Linked DNA regions of Vallitalea longa. The protein of the gene in region 1 interacts with the protein of each later gene in a pairwise test. Links are inferred from orthologs where the notes say so. Each region holds a gene or a part of one and is shown in the gene's direction. Other genes may lie near its edges.

The links. The genes of interacting proteins can lie anywhere in the genome.
Region 2: the proteins of rlmB (region 1) and QMG30_RS20960 interact in binary tests that used the Escherichia coli proteins (3 or more experiments, as listed by UniProt). The link is inferred for Vallitalea longa from one-to-one orthologs.

The regions. Positions count from the first base shown.
Region 1 is NZ_BRLB01000027.1:10,989-16,552, reverse strand. Bases 1,637-4,564 are described here. They hold rlmB (23S rRNA (guanosine(2251)-2'-O)-methyltransferase RlmB), read left to right. Parts: upstream 1,637-2,692; coding sequence 2,693-3,436; downstream 3,437-4,564. Other genes in these bases: sigH (RNA polymerase sporulation sigma factor SigH), read left to right, coding at 4,179-4,564; QMG30_RS23420 (NYN domain-containing protein), read left to right, coding at 3,649-4,161; QMG30_RS23430 (putative polysaccharide biosynthesis protein), read left to right, coding at 1,637-2,676. In the rest of the region: cysS (cysteine--tRNA ligase), read left to right, coding at 1-632; QMG30_RS23435 (Mini-ribonuclease 3), read left to right, coding at 662-1,075; more of QMG30_RS23430, read left to right, coding at 1,075-1,636; more of sigH, read left to right, coding at 4,565-4,820; QMG30_RS23405 (copper amine oxidase N-terminal domain-containing protein), read right to left, coding at 5,228-5,564. UniProt on the Escherichia coli protein: Specifically methylates the ribose of guanosine 2251 in 23S rRNA.
Region 2 is NZ_BRLB01000020.1:18,578-23,115, forward strand. Bases 870-3,715 are described here. They hold QMG30_RS20960 (NAD(P)H-hydrate dehydratase), read left to right. Parts: upstream 870-1,443; coding sequence 1,444-2,988; downstream 2,989-3,715. Other genes in these bases: QMG30_RS20950 (coiled-coil domain-containing protein), read left to right, coding at 870-1,057; acpS (holo-ACP synthase), read left to right, coding at 1,054-1,419; alr (alanine racemase), read left to right, coding at 3,249-3,715. In the rest of the region: QMG30_RS20945 (redox-sensing transcriptional repressor Rex), read left to right, coding at 1-221; more of QMG30_RS20950, read left to right, coding at 443-869; more of alr, read left to right, coding at 3,716-4,412. UniProt on the Escherichia coli protein: Bifunctional enzyme that catalyzes the epimerization of the S- and R-forms of NAD(P)HX and the dehydration of the S-form of NAD(P)HX at the expense of ADP, which is converted to AMP.

The DNA.
Region 1 (5,564 bases):
TTAATGTTGATAATAAGAAGATGTCAAAATCCTTGGGTAATTTCTTTACAGTAAGGGAAATAGTAGATGAATTTTCATATGATATTGTAAGATTTTTTATGTTAAATGCTCACTATAGAAGTCCAATTAATTTTAGCCGAGAGCTTATTAGAGCAGCAGCTAATGGATTGGAAAGGATTCAAACAGGTAGAAAAAATCTAAATTATTTATATGAAGATGCTAAAATGAATGACTATACTGAAAAAGAAATTGTATTTGTTAATGATAAAGAACTAGAGAAATATAAACATAAATTCGAATCTGCTATGGAAGACGATTTTAATACTGCAGATGCTATATCTGTAATATTTGAATTAGTTAAATTCGCTAATAAGAATACTGACTCTGATTCTTCAAAAGAGTTTATTAATAATATTATTATACTAATAGACGAACTATGTGGTATACTAGGAATAGAGAGTAAGAAAAAAGAAGGTCTTCTTGACGAAGATGTAAATAAATTAATTGAAAAAAGACAGCAAGCTCGTAAAGACAGAGATTTTGCATTAGCTGACGAAATAAGAGATGAGTTAAAAGAAAAAGGTATTATCCTTGAAGATACACGTGAAGGTGTACGTTGGCATAGAGGATAATAGATACTTATGAGAAAGGAATGGAATGAATGCAAGAGTTTATTGACTATTTTAAAGATAGTCTAGAAATAAAAGACGTAGATCCTAAGCAGTATTCACCTTTAGTTCTTGCATATATTGGAGATAGTGTATATGATTTGGTTATCAAGTCAAAAGTTATAGCAGAAGGAAATGCACCAGTTAACAAACTGCATAAAAAGACTAGCAGTTATGTTAAGGCATCTGCACAAGCTAAGATGTTTAGAAGAATTGAAGATATATTGACCGATGAAGAATTAGTCATATTCAAAAGAGGAAGAAACGCTAAGTCATCAACAGTACCAAAACATGCAGCTTTGATTGATTATAGAGTTGCTACTGGACTAGAAGCTTTAATAGGTTTTTTATACTTGAAGAATAGATTTAAAAGAATCATTGAATTAATTGTTAGAGGAGTAGAATAATGACTACGCAAACAAAAACATTTGTAAAAGGGGCAATGATTCTTTCAATTGCAGGTTTGATAGCAAAAATATTCAGTGCATTATATAGAATACCTTTGGCATACTTGGTTGGTACTGAAGGTATTGGATATTACACCACTGTGTATCCCCTTTATTCAATACTGGTTTCTGCATCTTTAGTAGGAATACCTAATGCTCTATCAAAATTGACATCAGAAAAAATAGCAGAGGAAGATTATTATAATGCTCACTATATTTATAAATATTCCTTAATTCTGATTAGCATATTTGGAGCATTTATTTCATTAATAATGGTACTGGGCGTTGACCAAATCATTAAGCTTGGAGATTGGCCAAATGAAGTTAGATACGTTATTTATGGACTAGCTGTATCTCCTATTTTTATTTCTATTACAGGAGCTTTTAAAGGCTACTTTCAAGGAATGCAGATAATGGTTCCTACGGCATTGACTCAAATTATTGAAAACATCACTAAAGTAATTTTAGGTATAGGGATTACATATTTTCTAATAAATATGAATTATAGTATCACTATGTCAGTAGGTGGAGCAGCACTAGGTACTTCATTGGGATTTTTGGTCTCTACAGTATTTATAATATTGTACTATTTGAGACGTAGATATAGAATAAATGAAAAAATAGATTTTTCATCTCATAAAAGGCATATTGCTTTTAATGCAGTAGCTAAAAAACTTATAGTTATAGCAATACCCATAACAATTGTCTCTGCTGCATATTCTATAATGAATCTTATAGATTCTAGTACTATCTATAAGCGACTTGGAGCGATATCAATAGATAAATTGCAGGCAGTTGATATGTATGGACAAATGGGTAACGCATTTACTATAATCAATGTTCCTCTTACTATAAGTCTTGCACTTATGATTAGCATAGTTCCAGCTGTATCTATTGCTGTAACTAAGAAAAACTTAGAGGATTTAGTAGCTAAAATAAAATTGGCGATAAGATTTGCACTTTTACTTGCTTTACCTGCAGCTATTGGCTTATTTTTGCTGGCAAAGCCTATAATGGAATTATTATATCCTACATCTGCTGGGTATGAGTACTTGAGGCTATATAGTATCTGTTTGATATTTATAATACTAGGACAGGCATTAGCAGGTATATTACAAGGAATGGGTAAATATTATTTTCCATTAATATCTCTTGCAGTAAGTATAGTCATAAAAGTTATAATGAATTATGTTTTAGTTGCAAGCGAATTACAATTAAAAGGTGCTATTATTGGTTCAATATGTTATTATATTATTTATGTCTTATTGAACTATCTGATGATAAAAAAAGAAACCAAATTAAAGCTTAATGTGATAAAAATAATTATAAAACCTTTAATTTCAACTGGCATTATGGGATTAAGCGTTTGGTTGATATATAATGGTATGATTGAATTGGTCAATAGCAATACTATAGCTACTTTATTATCTATAATATGTGGTATAATAGTATATGTAATAATGTTAATAGTAACAAGAACATTGCAAGAGGAAGATTTTGCATTTATCCCTAACAATGAAAAAATTGTTAAAAGGCTAAAAAATATGAAACTCATAAAATAACAAGAGAGGTATAGTTATGGATAATAATGATTTAATATTAGAAGGAAGAAATGCTGTAGCAGAAGCGCTAAAAGCTGATAGAAGTATAGATAAGGTTTTTATTATAGATGGCAAACATGACGGTCCATTAAAAAAAATCGTAGCAGAAGCAAGAAAGAGAAATATTATTGTTAATTTTGTAAATAAAGACAAATTAAATGATATTTCCATTACAAAAAAACATCAAGGAGTCATAGCTTATGCAGCGGCATATAACTACGTTGATGTAAAAGATATAGTACAAATAGCTGCTGATAAAGGAGAAGCTCCTTTTATTATAATTCTTGATAGTATTGAAGATCCACATAATCTAGGAGCTATACTTAGAACGGCTAATATTGTAGGTGTTCATGGTATAATTATTCCTAAGAGAAGGGCGGTAGGTTTGACTTCGACTGTTGCAAAAACATCAGCTGGTGCAATAGAATATACGAAAGTAGCAAGAGTAACTAATGTTGCTAGAACTATTGATGAGCTTAAAAAAGAAGGTTTTTGGATAGCTTGTGCTGATATGGAAGGTGACCTTATGTATGATGTTGATTTAAAAGGTTCTCTTGCAATAGTTATTGGTAATGAAGGTGAAGGAGTATCTAAGAATGTGAAAGACAAATGTGATTTCATAGTGAAGGTACCAATGAAAGGCGATATAACTTCACTGAATGCATCTGTTGCTGCAGGAGTTTTAACCTATGAAGCATTAAGACAGAGAGAATATAATTAAAAGTATACTATGATTTTGATTGAAATAATATATAAGTATATTAACAGATATTAGACATGTTAAAGTTATTGCTGTATGATCTTTTGATTATTAAATATTAAGGATTATAGGTGAATTATCATAATTGAAATTGGTGTAATAACATTTACAAACTAGAAATTATATAGTATACTTAAATATGCTTTCAAATTAAGTTGGAAGGCGGATAAGTTTTGACACGAGAATTTCTATTAGTAGATGGGTACAATATTATTTATGCTTGGGACAAGCTGAAGAAAGCATTAGAAGAAGAGAGTCTAGAAATAGCTAGAAAGAAATTATTAGATATAATGTCTAATTACCAAGGCTATAAAAAAATAAATGTAATAGTTGTATTTGATGCACATAGAGTGAAAGGAAATAGAAGTATCGAAAGATATAATAACATTGATGTAGTATTTACAAAAGAAGTTGAGACAGCTGATCATTATATTGAAAAAGTCGCTCATCTAATAGGAAGAGATTACAGAGTAAGGGTAGCTACATCAGATGGACTTGAACAAACTATTATCCTAGGAAAAGGTGCTAGCAGAATATCAGCTAGAGAATTACATAACGAGATAAATATGATGGATAAAGATATTCGAAAGAATTTTATTGAGAAAATACAGATTGATAATAATCGTTTAGAAGGTCACCTAGACTCTAAAGTTTTAGAATGGATGGAAAAGATGCGTAGAAAATGATAGAGGGGTTGATGTAGTTGGATTATGCTACTTGGTACGACGATTCATATGTTACGTATTCAGATGAACAACTTGTGGAGTTAGTGAGAGAAGGGGATAACGAAGCTCTAGATTACTTAATGAATAAGTATAAAATTTTGGTTGAAAAGAAAGCAAAATCTTATTTTTTAATAGGTGCTAGCAGAGATGATATTATTCAAGAAGGTATGATTGGACTCTTTAAGGCAATTCGCGATTTTAAAGAAGAAAAGACTGCGTCCTTCTATTCTTTTGCTGATTTATGTGTGACAAGACAGATGATATCAGCTGTGAAGGCATCTACAAGACAAAAACATCTTCCTTTGAACTCATATATTTCATTAAATAAACCATCTTATGAGGAAGAAAATGATAAAACGACTTTGATCGATAAAATGCCATCTAGAAAAATTATTAATCCTGAAGAGTTATTAATTGGACAGGAAAACCTAAGTATTATTGAGCATGAACTTTCAGAAAGACTAAGTAAACTTGAAAAAGAAGTTTTACAAAGTTATATATATGGTAAAAGTTATGTTGAGATAGCAGTTAATCTTGATAGACCTGTAAAATCGATTGATAATGCGTTACAGAGAATAAAGAAAAAAGTTGAGATTATTTTAGTTGAAAAAGGGGTTTGATAATGCTTGACAAACCCCTAAAATTATTATAAAATTAGTCAGTGTGCTGGAGTAACTCAGTAGGTAGAGTACTTGCATGGTAAGCAAGAAGTCGGCAGTTCAAGTCTGCTCTTCAGCTTTTTTTATTTATTATTTTTTATCTTATAGGAAAGTCCTACTTTTTAAGCATATGAAATAGGAACGTTTTCATATGCGCTAAGGAAACTTTCCTAACGACAAATCCGCTTTGCGGAACGAGGCATAGCCTCTTTTGTTCTATAATTTTATAACAAAAATAATAATATGTAGGATTATTTAATAGAATTAAATTATATCATACAAAAAACTCAGTTAAGAATAGTAAAACTAATCTTAACTGAGTTTTTATAGATTGATTTTTTATATGAATCCCTTTTATTTGTTATCTATTATTTGTCTTTTACATTAGAACAAATCTGAATTTCATAAGCAACGGTTTGAGGAGGTATTGATTTAGTCATAATTTTACTATGTTTCACTACAAGTTCATCTCCATTTTTTATATCAGTAATATCTTTGATTTCACCTGTAGTTTGATCGGTTATTTTCGTTTCATCACTAATGTTAAATATAATTGTTTTGTTTTCATCATAGTCAACAGTAAGCATATGTCCATTTTTTGTTTGTGTTATATTTGATGTTACTCCTTTTATCGTATCTGCTTTTTCAACATTAATGCTATAGGCATATGTTTGAGGAGGTAAAGACATAGTCATTTTAGAGTCA
Region 2 (4,538 bases), on another replicon or contig:
AAGAATTTATTAAAGTGAATAGGATTGATTTAGCGATTCTTACTCTACCTAAACAAAAAGCACCTAAGGTTGCTAATGATTTAGTTAATTACGGAATAAAAGGTATATGGAATTTTGCTCCCATAGACTTAAAATTAACTAATAAAAATGTTGTTGTAGAAAATGTTCATCTATTAGATAGTTTGATGACCCTTTCATACAATATAAAAGAAACAATATAAAAACTTGTTATTTTTGTAGATTTATAACTATTCTTAGAGGTATTAGGTACTCATATTTTGGGTACCTTTTAATTATATTGTGCTATAGAATATAATGATTTGTTACGATATAATTAGTATAGGTTGATTTTTATTTAACACTACTATCTTTATATTTTAACTAATAAGACAAGTTAAGTAGATATTATTTTACTACATATAAATAATGAGGACGTGAATATATGTTTTTTTCTAAACAGAAGATTGAGAAACCAATAAATATAGAAAAAAAAGTCCATATATTAACTTTGGATAATAGATGGCATGAGCTATTTTGTAATAACAGAAAATCAAAAAAAATATCAGATCTAGAAAAAAAACTCAATAAATTAGTTGGTGAACAAGGTCAATTGACTAATGATCTAAAAGAATATTCTTTACTCAAAAAGAAGATGATGGTAGATATTGTTGATAATATGAAAGAAGCCATAGAAGATGAAGACGATACTGCTATAAATGAAATGAAAAAAAGTAAAAAGTACATTAGTGATATTAAAGTTAAATTAGATAAAATGGAAGAGAGAATGGAAACCCTACCAAAAGAGATTCAAATCACTAATAAAGAATTATTGGAATATACTATGCAGGATTGTTATATGCGTATGTTCAATACTAAAAATGAACTGGATGAATTACAAGAATGGATTAACAAAGTTAGGGAAGAATTAAAAGAAAAGGCAGTAAGAAAAACAGAAGCTAAGGAAGAATATGATAGATTATATTCTTATATGCATGATTTAGTCGGGTATGAAATCATTGAATTATATGATAAGAAATATCTGGGAGGAAGTAAATGATAAAAGGGATTGGTAACGATATCATAGAGATAAGCAGAATAGAAAAAGCTATCCAAAATGAAAGATTCCTAGAAAAATACTTTACATTGAATGAAAACAGATTGTTTGAAGATAGAAATCTTAGACCTGAGACGATAGCTGGTAATTTTGCTACGAAAGAAGCTGTTTCAAAAGTTCTTGGTACAGGATTTGTTGATTTTTCTCTTGCGGATATTGAAGTTCTACGTGATGATATGGGTAAACCTTATGTGATTCTATATAATAATGCTAGAAGTCTAGCTGAAAAGCTTAATATTTCCAGAATACATGTTTCTATATCTCATTCTAAGGAATATGTTATTGCTACAGCCTTAGGTGAGTAGATAAGAAAAAGGAGATGTCATAGTATGAAAGTTGTCAGTAGTAGTGAAATGAGAGAAATCGATAGATATACAATACAAGAACTAGGTATTCCAGGTATTGTGTTAATGGAAAATGCTGCTATGTCTGTTGTCAGTGAAACTATAAGTACCATAAGGGAAAGTAGAAAAGTTGTTATCTGTTGTGGTATAGGCAATAATGGTGGGGATGGACTTGCGATTGGAAGAATATTGAGCTGTAACCATATAAATGTATCAATAGCTGTAATAGGTGATTCTAATAAAATAAAAGGTGATGCCAAGATAAATTATGATGTTGCCAAGAAGCTTAATATTGATATACATGAATATAATAGCCAAGAAGAGATGAATGATTTCGTGACTTTAGTAAATGGTTGTGATGTTATCTATGATGCTATTTTCGGAACTGGTTTATCCAGAGAAGTTACAGATAGATATTATGAAGCCATTGATGCGATAAATCATACCAATGCTTATAAAATAGCTGTTGATATACCTTCTGGTATAAATGCAGATGACGGACATGTCTTAGGCATTGCTGTTGATGCTGATAAAACAGTAACGTTCTGTTTGCCAAAATTAGGGCTGTTATTATATCCTGGTGCGAGTAATGTAGGTGAACTGGTAGTTGGAGATATAGGTATCCCATATGTGTCGGTTGAGAGAATAAAATCAAATACATCAATAATGGATGATAATTTGGCGAAACATTTTATGCCTAATAGGGTTAAGATGTCTCATAAAGGGACTTATGGTAAAGTATTGATTATTGCGGGAACCAAGAAGATGACAGGTGCCGCTGTTCTAACGTCTAGTGCTGCATATAGAACAGGAGCAGGATTGGTTAAAACATTTATCGAAGAATCAGTATCGAGTATCATTACATCAAGTCTTCCTGAGGCTATTATTGAGACTTATAACAGAGATGATGATAATCTATCTTTTGAAGATAAGAGTAAATTACTGGAGATGTTGTTATGGGCGGACACTATTGCAATTGGACCAGGTCTTGGAAATGATAGTATCACAAAAGAAATACTTGAAGTGGTTATCAATAATTTCAATAAAAATATAGTTATTGATGCAGATGGAATAAATGCATTATCAAAAGACATACACGTTCTGAAAAACAAGAAAGGTAACATAATAGTTACCCCACATCTAGGTGAGATGTCTAGATTAACCAATATGGATATCGAGAGAATTTCAAATAATACGGTAGAAGTGGCTCAAGTTTTTAGTAAGCAGCATAAAGTTATATGTGTCTTGAAAAGTGCTAGAACAGTAATATCTTCACCTAATGGGATGACAAATATTAATATCTATGGTAATCCTGGTATGGCAACGGCTGGTTCAGGTGATGTATTGACAGGTATCATCGTTTCTTTATTAGGTCAAGGACTTGATGTTTTTGATGCTGCTATACTAGGAACTTATATTCACAGTAAAGCTGGTGATAGAGCTAAAGAAAGTGTTGGAGAGCATGGTTTATTGGCAAATGATATAATTGATAGCATACCTTATGTAATTAAATCAAGTCTTAGTGAATAATAATATAATATATATAATAAGTTAGGAAAGTATAATACTATCCTAGCTTTTATTATTTTCTTATATAAACATATTTTCCTTTATAAATAATTATAGGTGTACTATTATTAGTTTTTAGTCTATAATACTATCAAAGTTAATTTTATTAAGTGGGTGTGAAGAATACTGGTTAATAATTATAATAAGTAGTATAATAGTTATGTTTATGTGGTATTAATAATATTAAATGCAAATTATAATGTTTATATATGGAGGAAAGTATGAAAAAATACGAAAGAGTATATGCCCGCATTGATTTGGATGCAATAATACATAATGTTACTAATGTCAGGAAAAGAATATCATCGAACACTACATTAATGCCTATTGTCAAGGCGGATGGTTATGGCCATGGTGCAGTTCCTATTTCAAAAGAATTAGTTGAACTAGGCATAGAAAGATTTGCTGTTGCTACTATAGAAGAAGCAATTAGCCTTAGAAAAAATGGGATTGACAAAAAAATATTGATTTTCGGATATACGCCAGAAGATATGGCTGATAAATTAGTTGAATATGATTTGATTCAGACTATTTATAATTTGGATGCAGCTAAAAAAATATCAGACATAGCTTGTCAGAATAACAAGAAAATGAATATACATATAAAACTTGATACTGGAATGAATAGAATTGGTTTTTTACCTAATGATGAATCCATTAGTATAATTAAAAGTATATATGATTTACCTAATATAATAGTTGAAGGAATTTATACACATTTATCAAAGGCTGATGAAACAGATAAAGATTTTACTAATAATCAACTAGATAAATTTGATCATTTTATTGATGAACTTGAGAATACTGGTATTGATATACCAACTAAACATGTTGCTAATAGTGCTGGTATAATTGATGTCGAAGGTACCCATAAGGATTTAGTAAGGCTTGGTATATCTCTATATGGATTATATCCTTCAGATTATGTAAATAAAGAAAATGTGAAATTAGAACCAGTTCTATCACTAATTAGCTATATAATACATATAAAAGAAGTAAAGGAAGGTACACCTATTGGTTATGGTGGAACATATATAACTGAAAGAAAATCCATAATTGCAACTATTCCTGTTGGTTATGGTGATGGTTATGACAGATTATTATCATCAAAAGGTAAAGTTTTGATTGGTGGTAAATATGCTAATATAGTAGGAAGAATATGTATGGATCAATTTATGGTTGATATCACAGATATTCCTAATGTGAAAGTACTAGATGAAGTGGTTTTAATTGGTAAACAAGGGCATAATGAGATTACAGCAGATGATATAGCCAATATTAAAGGTACAATTAATTATGAAGTTGTTTGTCAGTTAGGTAAAAGAATACCTAGAGTGTATTATAAAAATAATAAGTATGTGTCTTCTATTGATTATTTTGATTGAGATACTCCGCGAATTAATCTTATTCCATTAAATAATAAAAAATACCTTAATATTGTATATAAATAATATTTTTGGTGATAATGGTAATATAAGAAAATAGGAGTTGAACTTTTACATAAATCTGAA